Regions from separate parts of the Streptomyces sp. NPDC060366 genome, predicted to be linked through region 2. Evidence: riboswitches for the same ligand, from Rfam matches in the RefSeq annotation. Region 2 holds a riboswitch; each other region holds the start of a gene.

Region 1 (3,201 bases), on a different contig from region 2:
TGGTCGACGGCATCAACGAACCCAGCGGCGACGGCGACGTGTACATCTCGCCGACCGAGCCCGAGGAGCTCTCGGACGTCCACATCAGACTCCAGGTCGGCGCCGAACACGCCCTCTTCCGGGTCAGCGCACCGCCGCTGGTGGCCTTCCTCGACCGTACGGACCGGCTGGTCCCGCTCGGGCAGGAGATGACGCTCGGGGACTTCGAGACCAATCTTGAGGAGACGCTCGGGCGCATCCTCGCCGAGGAGAACGCGGGCTGAGCGCGGATTCGAGGAACGCCGACTGCTGAGTGCCGGCTCCAGCGCGGATTCCGGGGTTCCGGCTCCTGAGCGCTCCCGCGGGCGGAGGGCTACGCCTTGCGGCGCCGCCCGCCTCCGCCTCGCGTCCGCAGGCCCCCGAACGGCCGCCCGGAAGGCGCCTTCGGCGGCGTCCCCGAGGGTGCGTCCGACGGCGCCCCCGTCGCCGTCTCCGGCGTCGCCCCTCCCCCCGGCGTCCCCGGCCGGTCGGCCGACACCACCAGCGCCGCCAGTGCCGTGGTCACCGGCACCGACGCGACGAGACCGATCGACCCGACCAGGGTCCGTACGATCTCCTGGGCCACCAGCTCGCTGTTGGCCACCGTCCCCACGCTCGACTCGGCGATCGAGAAGAGCAGCAGCAGCGGCAACGCGGCGCCCGCGTAGGCCAGTACGAGCGTGTTGACCACCGACGCGATGTGGTCGCGCCCGATACGGATACCCGCCCGGTAGAGGGCGCGCGGCCCCATGTCGGGATTCGCCTGGCGCAGCTCCCACACCGCCGACGTCTGGGTGACCGTCACATCGTCCAGCACACCCAGCGATCCGATGATGACGCCCGCCAGCAGCAGACCGCTCATGTCGATCTCCGGATAGAGCCCGTGGATCAGCCCGGTGTTGTCGTCCGTGTTGCCCGTCAGACTCGCCCAGCCGATGAACAGCGAGCCCAGCAGCCCGATCAGCAGCAGCGAGATGAGTGTGCCGAGCACGGCGACGGACGTACGGGCCGTCAGACCGTGGCACAGATAGAGCGCGATCAGCATGATCGCGCTCGCGCCGACGACCGCGACGATCAGCGGATTCGAACCTTGGAGAATCGCCGGCAGGATGAACAGCGTCAGTACGGCGAACGAGATGATCAGCGCGACCAGTGCCATCAGCCCGCGCAGCCGCCCCACCACGATCACCGCGAGAGCGAAGATCCCGGCCAGCAGTGCCATCGGCGTCGAGCGGTCCACGTCCGTCACCGAGTACTGGAGATCCCGGGGGGCGTCGGGGGCGTAGGCCACCACAACGCCTTGTTTCACGTGAAACTGCCGCGGCGCGTCGGGCTGGACGATCTCGACGAACTTACGGCCCTTGTTCTTACCGGTCGTCACCTCGACCGTCGCCTTCTCGCAGTCCCCGGTCTGTGCTTGCTGCGCCTCACGCCCCTCCGGCGTCGTCGTGTCGCCCGTCGGCGGGACCTGAGCGGCGTTCACGTCCTTGCAGTCGATCTGCTCGATCTTCACCACCTGGCCCTGCTCGGTCTGCCGGTCGAAGCCGACACCGGTGCGTTCGTGCGCCGGGGCGCCGCCGGGCCACAGCACGACGAGTCCGACAAGGACGGCCGTGGCGAAGGGAATCAGCACCGCGGCGATGACCTTGCGCAGGTGCTTGGAGACCGGCGCGGCCGGCCCATGACTGTGCGAGTGGCCGTGCGTATCGGGTGTCTGCTGGGGTGAGGTCACCGACCGATCATCGCAAGAACGGCGGGGGCCCTCTGTTCAGCACGCCCGACATCGCGTTAGCGTGGTGGTGCCTTTACACACGCGGGAGCTCGGAGCACCGGGCTGAGAGGACGCTGACTGTGGAGTTCCGGGGCTTCCCCGGATCCCTGAGCTGCGTCGACCGCCGAACCTGTTACCGGGTAATGCCGGCGTAGGGAGTAGGTCTCATATGACCGTTCAGGACGCACGCACGCCTGCCGCACGAGCCATCGGCTGGCACAAGGGATACGTGGAAGGATCGCGCCCCGATCTCCGGGTGCCGGTCCGTCAGGTGCATCTCACCAACGGCGACGACGTGACGCTGTACGACACGTCGGGGCCGTACACCGATCCCACCGTCGAAACCGACGTACGGCGCGGTCTCGCACCGCTCCGGGAGAACTGGATCGTCGGCCGCGGCGACACCGAGGAGTACGCGGGCCGCCCCGTCCGCCCCGAGGACGACGGCCTCAAACACACCTCGCCCCGCGGGGGTCTCCGCAATCTCGACGCGGTCTTCCCCGGCCGCCCGCGCCAGCCGCGCCGGGGCCGCGACGGACAGGCGGTCACGCAACTCGCGTACGCCCGGCGGGGCGACATCACCCCGGAGATGGAGTACGTCGCCATCCGGGAGAACGTCCCGCCCGAGGTCGTACGCGACGAGATCGCCGCGGGCCGCGCCGTACTGCCGGCCAACGTCAACCACCCCGAGATCGAACCGATGATCATCGGCAAGCGGTTCCTGGTGAAGGTCAACGCCAACATCGGCAACTCCGCGGTCACTTCCTCCATCGAGGAGGAGGTGGACAAGATGACCTGGGCGACCAAGTGGGGCGCCGACACGGTCATGGACCTCTCCACCGGCCGCAACATCCACACCACCCGTGAGTGGGTGCTGCGCAACTCCCCGGTCCCCATCGGCACCGTGCCGCTCTACCAGGCGCTGGAGAAGGTCGACGGCAAGGCCGAGGAGCTGACCTGGGAGATCTACAAGGACACGGTCGTCGAACAGGCCGAGCAGGGCGTCGACTACATGACCGTCCACGCGGGCGTGCTGCTGCGCTACGTGCCGCTCACGGCCCGCCGCAAGACCGGCATCGTCTCGCGCGGCGGCTCGATCATGGCGGCGTGGTGCCTGGCGCACCATCAGGAGTCGTTCCTGTACGAGAACTTCGAGGAGCTGTGCGAGATCCTCGCCTCGTACGACGTGACGTACTCCCTCGGCGACGGCCTGCGGCCGGGCTCGATTGCGGACGCCAACGACGAGGCGCAGTTCGCCGAGTTGCGGACGCTCGGCGAACTGAACACCATCGCCAAGCGGCACAACGTGCAGACCATGATCGAGGGGCCGGGCCATGTCCCGATGCACAAGATCAAGGAGAACATCGACCTTCAGCAGGAGATCTGCGAGGAGGCGCCGTTCTACACGCTCG
Region 2 (3,201 bases):
CATGACGGCTGTGCGCGGGCCGGGGGCCGCCCGGCCCGCGCACGGCCGGTGGTGGTGCCGTCAGACGGCGAGCGCCTGCGCGCGGCGCTTCACCTCCGTACCGCGATTCTCGCTGAGGGCCTGCGCGGGCGTGCCCGGCAGGGACGGGTCGGGAGTGAAGAGCCACTCGAGCATCTCTTCGTCGGTGAAGCTGTCGTCCCTGAGGAGCGTCAAGGTCCCCGCGAGGCCCTTGACGACCTTCTTGCCGTCGATGAAGGCGGCCGGCACCTGGAGCGCCCGATTCTCACCGCGGCGCACGGCGATCAGCTGGCCTTCCTTCACCAGCTGGCGCACGCGCGTCACCTCGATATCGAGCATTTCGGCGATATCGGGCAGGTGAAGCCAGGCAGGGACGAGAGCATCGATCTTTGCGTCAATCTCAGTCACAGGACAAGCCTGCCATCCCGGACTGACAGTCGGAAGCCGAGCCGGGCACGGACTGGGCCGTCGAGCGGTACGTCCGGCCCGGGGAGAGCGGGCGGGGCACCTCAGAGAGCCGTCAGTTTGAGCGGTACGGCGGGGTCGGCGGCCCGCCGCGTGTCGATCCGCGCACCCGCCGCGACGAGCTTGCGGCCCTGCGCCAGGTCACGCGGTCTGCCGACGGCGAGCAGCGCCACCAGCGCCCCGTCCCGCAGCCAGAGGACCGACCAGGCGGCGCTCGCCGGGTCGCCCCGCCACAGGAGGGTGTCGGCCCGGGCGTGGTGGCCCGCGTACTGCACGAAACGGCCGAACTGTTCGGACCAGAAGTACGGCACGGGGTCGTACGGCTCGTGGGACTCCCCCACGATGTCGGCGGCGACCGTACGCGGGCCCTGGAGCGCGTTGTCCCAGTGGTGCACCATCAGCCGCTCGCCGTACCGGGCCGAGGGGAACGAGGCGCAGTCCCCGACCGCGTACACACCGGGCACCGAGGCGCGCAGCCGGTCGTCGGCGGTGACGGCCCCCTCGGCGCCGGTCGCGATGCCGGAGCCCGCCAGCAAGGCCGTCGCGGGTCTGGCGCCGATGCCCACGACCACCGCGTCCGCGGCGTGCTCGCGGCCGTCGGAGAGGACCACCCGGCCGGGCTCGACGGTCGCCACGCGCGCGTGGGTGAAGAGTTCGGCGCCGCTCTCGGCGTACCAGTCCTCCATCGGAGTGGCGACCTCGGCGGGCAGGGCGCCGGCGAGCGGATGGGCCGCGGCCTCGACGACGGTCACCTCGCAGCCGGCCTCCCTGGCCGCGGTGGTGAACTCGGCGCCGATCCAGCCCGCTCCCACCACGACGACGTGTCGCTTGCGCTCCAGGACGGGGCGCAGCCGCGCGGCGTCGTCCAGGGTGCGCAGCAGATGCACGCCGGGGACCCCGTCCGCGCCGGGCAGTGTGATCGGTTCGGCGCCGGTGGCGACGACCAGCGCGTCGTACGGAACCGGCCCCGCCTCCGTGTCCACCTCGTGGTCCGCCGGGCGCACACCGGTCACTTCCAGGCCCAGCCGCAACTCCACGCGGAGCGCTTCGAAGTCCACGTCGAAGGCCGAACTCTCCGCCGCGCCGAGGAGGACGGCCTTCGAGAGTGGGGGCCGGTCGTAGGGCTGGTGCCGCTCGGCGCCGATGAGGGTGACGGGGCCTTCGTGCCCCAGTTCGCGCAGTGCCACGGCGGTCTGCACACCCGCCATTCCCGCGCCGACGACGACGGTGCGCCGCTCGTCCGTCTGCTTCCGCTGCTCGCTCACCCGATCACCTTATGGAACCGGACGGGGCCACGACTCCCTTACAGGGGGCGGGGACAGGGGGTTACCCTGACCCGTGAAGCGCTTATCGGCAGTGACGAACACAAGACTTCACACCTCGCGGGAGCCCGTACGCACCGGGCTGAGAGGGAGGCTGACGCGGCCTCCGACCGTACGAACCTGATCCGGGTCATGCCGGCGAAGGGAGGAGCTGGACACCCATGCGGTCATCTCACGTTCAGTACCGGGAATCCGGGCGGACCGATGTCGTGGTCGTCGGGGGCGGGATCATCGGTCTCGTCACCGCCTGGCGCGCGGCGCAACGCGGGCTCGGCGTCACCGTCGTCGATCCGGAGCCGGGCGGCGGCGCCGCCCGGGTCGCCGCCGGGATGCTCGCCGCCGTCAGCGAACTCGACCACGGTGAACAGACCTTGCTGGCGCTGAACATCGCCTCCGCGCGGCTGTATCCCGACTTCGTCGCCGAACTGGAGTCGGTCACCGGCCAGGACACCGGCTACCGCGCCTGCGGCACGCTCGCCGTCGCTCTCGACACCGACGACCGGGCGCAGCTGCGTGAACTCCACGCCCTCCAGAGGAGGTCGGGTCTGGAGTCGGAATGGCTCACCGGCCGCGAGTGCCGACGGCTGGAGCCGATGCTCGCTCCCGGCGTACGCGGCGGGCTGCGGGTCGACGGGGACCACCAGATCGACCCGCGCAGGCTCGCGGCCGCCCTCGTGACGGCCTGCGAGCGGGCGGGGGTGGTCTTCCACCGGGCGTGGGCCGAACGCCTGCGGGTGGTCCGGGACCGGGCCGCCGGAGTCACGGTGGCCGGCGGCGCCGAACTCGGCGCCGACCAGGTCGTCGTCGCCGGTGGCAGTCTCAGTGGGCGGCTCGCGGGCGTGCCGGACGACGTCCTGCCCCCGGTACGCCCCGTCAAGGGCCAGGTCCTGCGGCTGACGGTGCCGCGCCCGTACGCCCCGTTCCTGTCCCGGACGCTGCGGGCCGAGGTCCGCGGCAGCCACATCTACCTCGTGCCGCGCGAGAGCGGCGAGCTGGTCGTCGGGGCGACGAGCGAGGAGATGGGCTGGGACACGACGGTGACGGCGGGCGGGGTGTACGAGCTGCTGCGCGACGCCCACGAACTGCTCCCCGGCATCACCGAACTGCCGCTCACCGAGACCCGCGCCGGGCTGCGGCCGACATCGCCGGACAACGCCCCGCTGCTCGGACCGACCGCCCTGCCGGGGCTGCATCTGGCCACCGGGCACCACCGCAACGGGGTGCTCCTGACGCCAGTCACGGGCCGGGTGATGGCCACCGTGCTCACGACGGGTGAACTCCCGGACGACGCGCGGCCCTTCACACCCGGACGCTTCTCGCCCGGCACCCCGCCCGGCCGCCCACCGGCCGTCTCCCCCGCCGTCTCCGCAGGTCAGGAGCAGCACGCATGACCGAC
Region 3 (3,201 bases), on a different contig from region 2:
TGGGCAGGTCGAGAAGTTGCGCGGTCTGCCGGTAGACCTCCACCTCCAGGGTGGAGTACGCCGGGCCGCCCAGGATCTGGACGATGCCGAAGGAGGTGAACGTGAAGAGGAAGACCATCAGCGCCGCGGCGGCGACCGCGGGGCCGAGCGCGGGCAGCGTCACTCGCCACCACGCCGCGAGCCGGCCGGCGCCGAGCACCCGCGCGGCCTCCTCCTGACGCGGGTCGAGCTGCGCCCAGAGGCCGCCCACGGTGCGGACGACCACCGCGTAGTTGAAGAAGACATGCGCGAGAAGGATCGCCCACACCGTCGTGTCCGCCCGGACACCCCACAGCTCGTCGAGCGGGCCGCCGCGCCCCAGCAGCGCGAGGAACGCCGTGCCGACGACGACGGTCGGCAGGACGAACGGCACGGTCACGACTGCGCGCAGGAGTTGTTTGCCGGGGAACTCGAAGCGCGCGAAGACGTAGGCACCGGGGAGCGCGATCAGCAGAGTGAGGGCGGTGGAGACCGCGGCCTGCCACGTCGTGAACCAGAGCACCTGGCGGATGTCGGGCCGGCTCAGCACGTCCCCGAACCGGCCCCAGTGCCAGGAGCCGTCCACCTTCAGCCCGCGGGCGACGATCGCCGTGACGGGGTACGCGAAGAAGACCGCGAAGAACGCGACGGGGACGGCCATGAGGCAGAGCCGTACGACGCTGCCCCGTCGCCGTGCGGCGCGCACCGCGGCGCCCGCCTCCCGGCCCCGTCCTCGCCCCGCCCCTCCGCCCGGGCCCCGGACGACCGGCCCCGCGTCCGTACGCGTGGTCGTGTCGCCCTCCAAGGCGCCCTTCGCGACTACTTGACGACGAGTGAGGACCACGACTGGATCCACTCGTCACGGTTCTTGGCGATCTTCTCCGGGGCCACGGTCTCCGACTTGTCGACCACGGCGCCGTGGTCGGTGAAGAGCGCGGGCAGCTTCGCACCGTCGACGACCGGATTCACGAACATGTTGAGCGGCATGTCCTCCTGGAAGGTCTTGCTCACCAGGAAGTCCAGCAGGGCCTTGCCACCCGCCCCGTTCTTCGCGCCCTGGAGCAGTCCCGCGAACTCGATCTGCCGGAAGCAGGTGCCCGTGGCGACGCCGGTCGGCGCCTCCTTGGGCTGCGGGTCGGCGTACAGGACCTCGACGGGCGGGCTCGACGCGTACGAGACGACGAGGGGGCGCTCCGCCTTGGCCTTCTTGCCACCCGCCGAGCCGGAGAACTCCTCGTTGTAGGCCTGTTCCCAACTGTCGACCACCTGGACGCCGTTGGCCTTGAGCTGCTTCCAGTAGCCCTGCCAGCCGTCGTCCCCGTACGCGGCGACGGTGCCGAGGAGGAAGCCGAGGCCGGGTGAGGACTGCTCCGCGTTCTCGACGACGAGCAGGTCCTTGTAGGCGGGCTTCGTCAGGTCGGCGAAGGACTGCGGCGGGGCCAGCTTCTTGTCGGTGAAGTACTTCTTGTCGTAGTTGACGCAGATGTCGCCGGTGTCGACGGGCGTGACACGGTGTTTGGCGTCGTCGAGCCGTACGTCGGCGCGGACCTGGTCGAGGCCCTTCGCCTCGTACGGCGTGAACAGGCCGTTGTCGAGGGCGCGGGAGAGCAGGGTGTTGTCGACGCCGAAGAAGACGTCGCCCTGCGGCGCACCCTTGGTGAGGATCTCCTTGTTGAGCGCCTCGCCCGCCTCGCCGCTCTTCAGCACCTTGACGGTGTAACCGGTCTGTTCGGTGAACTCCTTCAGTACGGAGTCCGAGGCGGCGAACGAGTCATGGGCGACCAGCGTCACATTCTTGGACTTCGCGCCGTCCGACGACGTGGAGTCGTCGGACTCGCCGCCGCACGCGGCGAGCCCGGAGACGCCCAGCGCGGCGGCGAGGGCGCCGGCCGCCATTCTCTTCGTGGTACGCACTGAATTCCTCCTGGGATGTCCAGGAGAAGACGCGGCCCTGCCCCGCACCGGCGGACCGGAGCAGGGCAGGGCGCAACAGCTTGAGTGATGTCCGAACTTCCTACCCAGAATGACCTGGGCAAGGTTCAGAGGGTCTGCGACCGTGAGGCTCGTCCGAGCCTCTGCCGCACTCTCAGCGCTGTGGCGCTCCCCTGTCGGAATATGTAATTCGTTCGAACCCAGCGTACATGGGCCCCGTCGGGGCCCTTCGCCGCGCTCAGCGCTCCGTCGCCGCCAGCTGACCGCACGCCCCGTCGATCTCCTGACCGCGGGTGTCACGCACCGTCACCGGCACCCCGTGGGACGCGATCGCCTCGACGAATGCCTTCTCGTCCTCCGGGCGGGAGGCCGTCCACTTGGATCCGGGAGTCGGGTTGAGCGGGATCAGATTGACGTGCACCCGCTTCCCCTTGAGCAGCCGGCCCAGCAGATCGCCCCGCCACGCCTGGTCGTTGATGTCGCGGATCATGGCGTACTCGATGGAGATCCGGCGGCCGGACTTCTCCGCGTACTCCCAGGCGGCGTCCAGCACCTCCCGCACCTTCCAACGGGTGTTGACCGGCACGAGGGTGTCGCGCAGCTCGTCGTCGGGCGCGTGCAGCGAGACGGCGAGGCGGCATTTGAAGCCCTCGTCGGCGAATCGCAGCATCGCGGGCACCAGGCCCACCGTCGAGACAGTGATGCCGCGCTGCGAGAGTCCGATGCCGTCCGGCTCGGGGTCGGTCAGCCGGCGGATCGCCCCGACGACGCGGCGGTAGTTGGCGAGCGGTTCACCCATGCCCATGAAGACGATGTTGGACAGCCGCGCGGGGCCGCCGGGAACTTCACCGTCGCGCAGCGCGCGCATGCCGTCCACGATCTGGTGCACGATCTCCGCCGTGGACAGGTTGCGGTCGAGACCCGCCTGCCCCGTGGCGCAGAACGGGCAGTTCATCCCGCAGCCGGCCTGCGAGGAGATGCACATGGTGACGCGGTCCGGGTAGCGCATCAGGACGGACTCGACGAGCGTGCCGTCGTGCAGCCGCCACAGCGTCTTACGGGTGGTGTCGTCGTCGCAGGAGATGTGCCGCACCACGGACATCAGGTCGGGCAGCAGCTCCGCGGCGAGCTTCTCGCGTGCGGCGGCGGGGATGTCCGTCCACTCGGCGGGGTCGTGCGCGAACCGCGCGAAGTAGTGCTGCGAGAGCTGCTTGGCACGGAACGCCTTCTCGCCCAGCGCCGCCACGGCCT

The links. Region 2 has a riboswitch for thiamine pyrophosphate ahead of thiO (glycine oxidase ThiO). Riboswitches for the same ligand answer to the same signal wherever they lie in the genome.
Region 1: linked by a shared signal. The riboswitch ahead of thiC (phosphomethylpyrimidine synthase ThiC) and the one ahead of thiO (glycine oxidase ThiO) in region 2 are both predicted to bind thiamine pyrophosphate.
Region 3: linked by a shared signal. The riboswitch ahead of ACFWHU_RS29945 (thiamine ABC transporter substrate binding subunit) and the one ahead of thiO (glycine oxidase ThiO) in region 2 are both predicted to bind thiamine pyrophosphate.

The regions. Positions count from the first base shown of each region.
Region 1 covers NZ_JBHXDC010000004.1:236,102-239,302, reverse strand. The annotation lists gene ACFWHU_RS13675 (SsgA family sporulation/cell division regulator) at 1-263, shown strand, start outside; gene ACFWHU_RS13670 (YibE/F family protein) at 353-1,750, opposite strand; TPP riboswitch at 1,822-1,964, shown strand; gene thiC (phosphomethylpyrimidine synthase ThiC) at 1,959-3,201, shown strand, end outside.
Region 2 covers NZ_JBHXDC010000002.1:358,874-362,074, forward strand. The annotation lists gene ACFWHU_RS06315 (Rv2175c family DNA-binding protein) at 61-426, opposite strand; gene ACFWHU_RS06320 (NAD(P)/FAD-dependent oxidoreductase) at 528-1,748, opposite strand; TPP riboswitch at 1,856-1,970, shown strand; gene thiO (glycine oxidase ThiO) at 1,967-3,196, shown strand; gene thiS (sulfur carrier protein ThiS) at 3,193-3,201, shown strand, end outside.
Region 3 covers NZ_JBHXDC010000016.1:39,697-42,897, forward strand. The annotation lists gene ACFWHU_RS29940 (ABC transporter permease) at 1-679, opposite strand, end outside; gene ACFWHU_RS29945 (thiamine ABC transporter substrate binding subunit) at 838-1,914, opposite strand; TPP riboswitch at 2,012-2,135, opposite strand; gene rlmN (23S rRNA (adenine(2503)-C(2))-methyltransferase RlmN) at 2,189-3,201, opposite strand, start outside.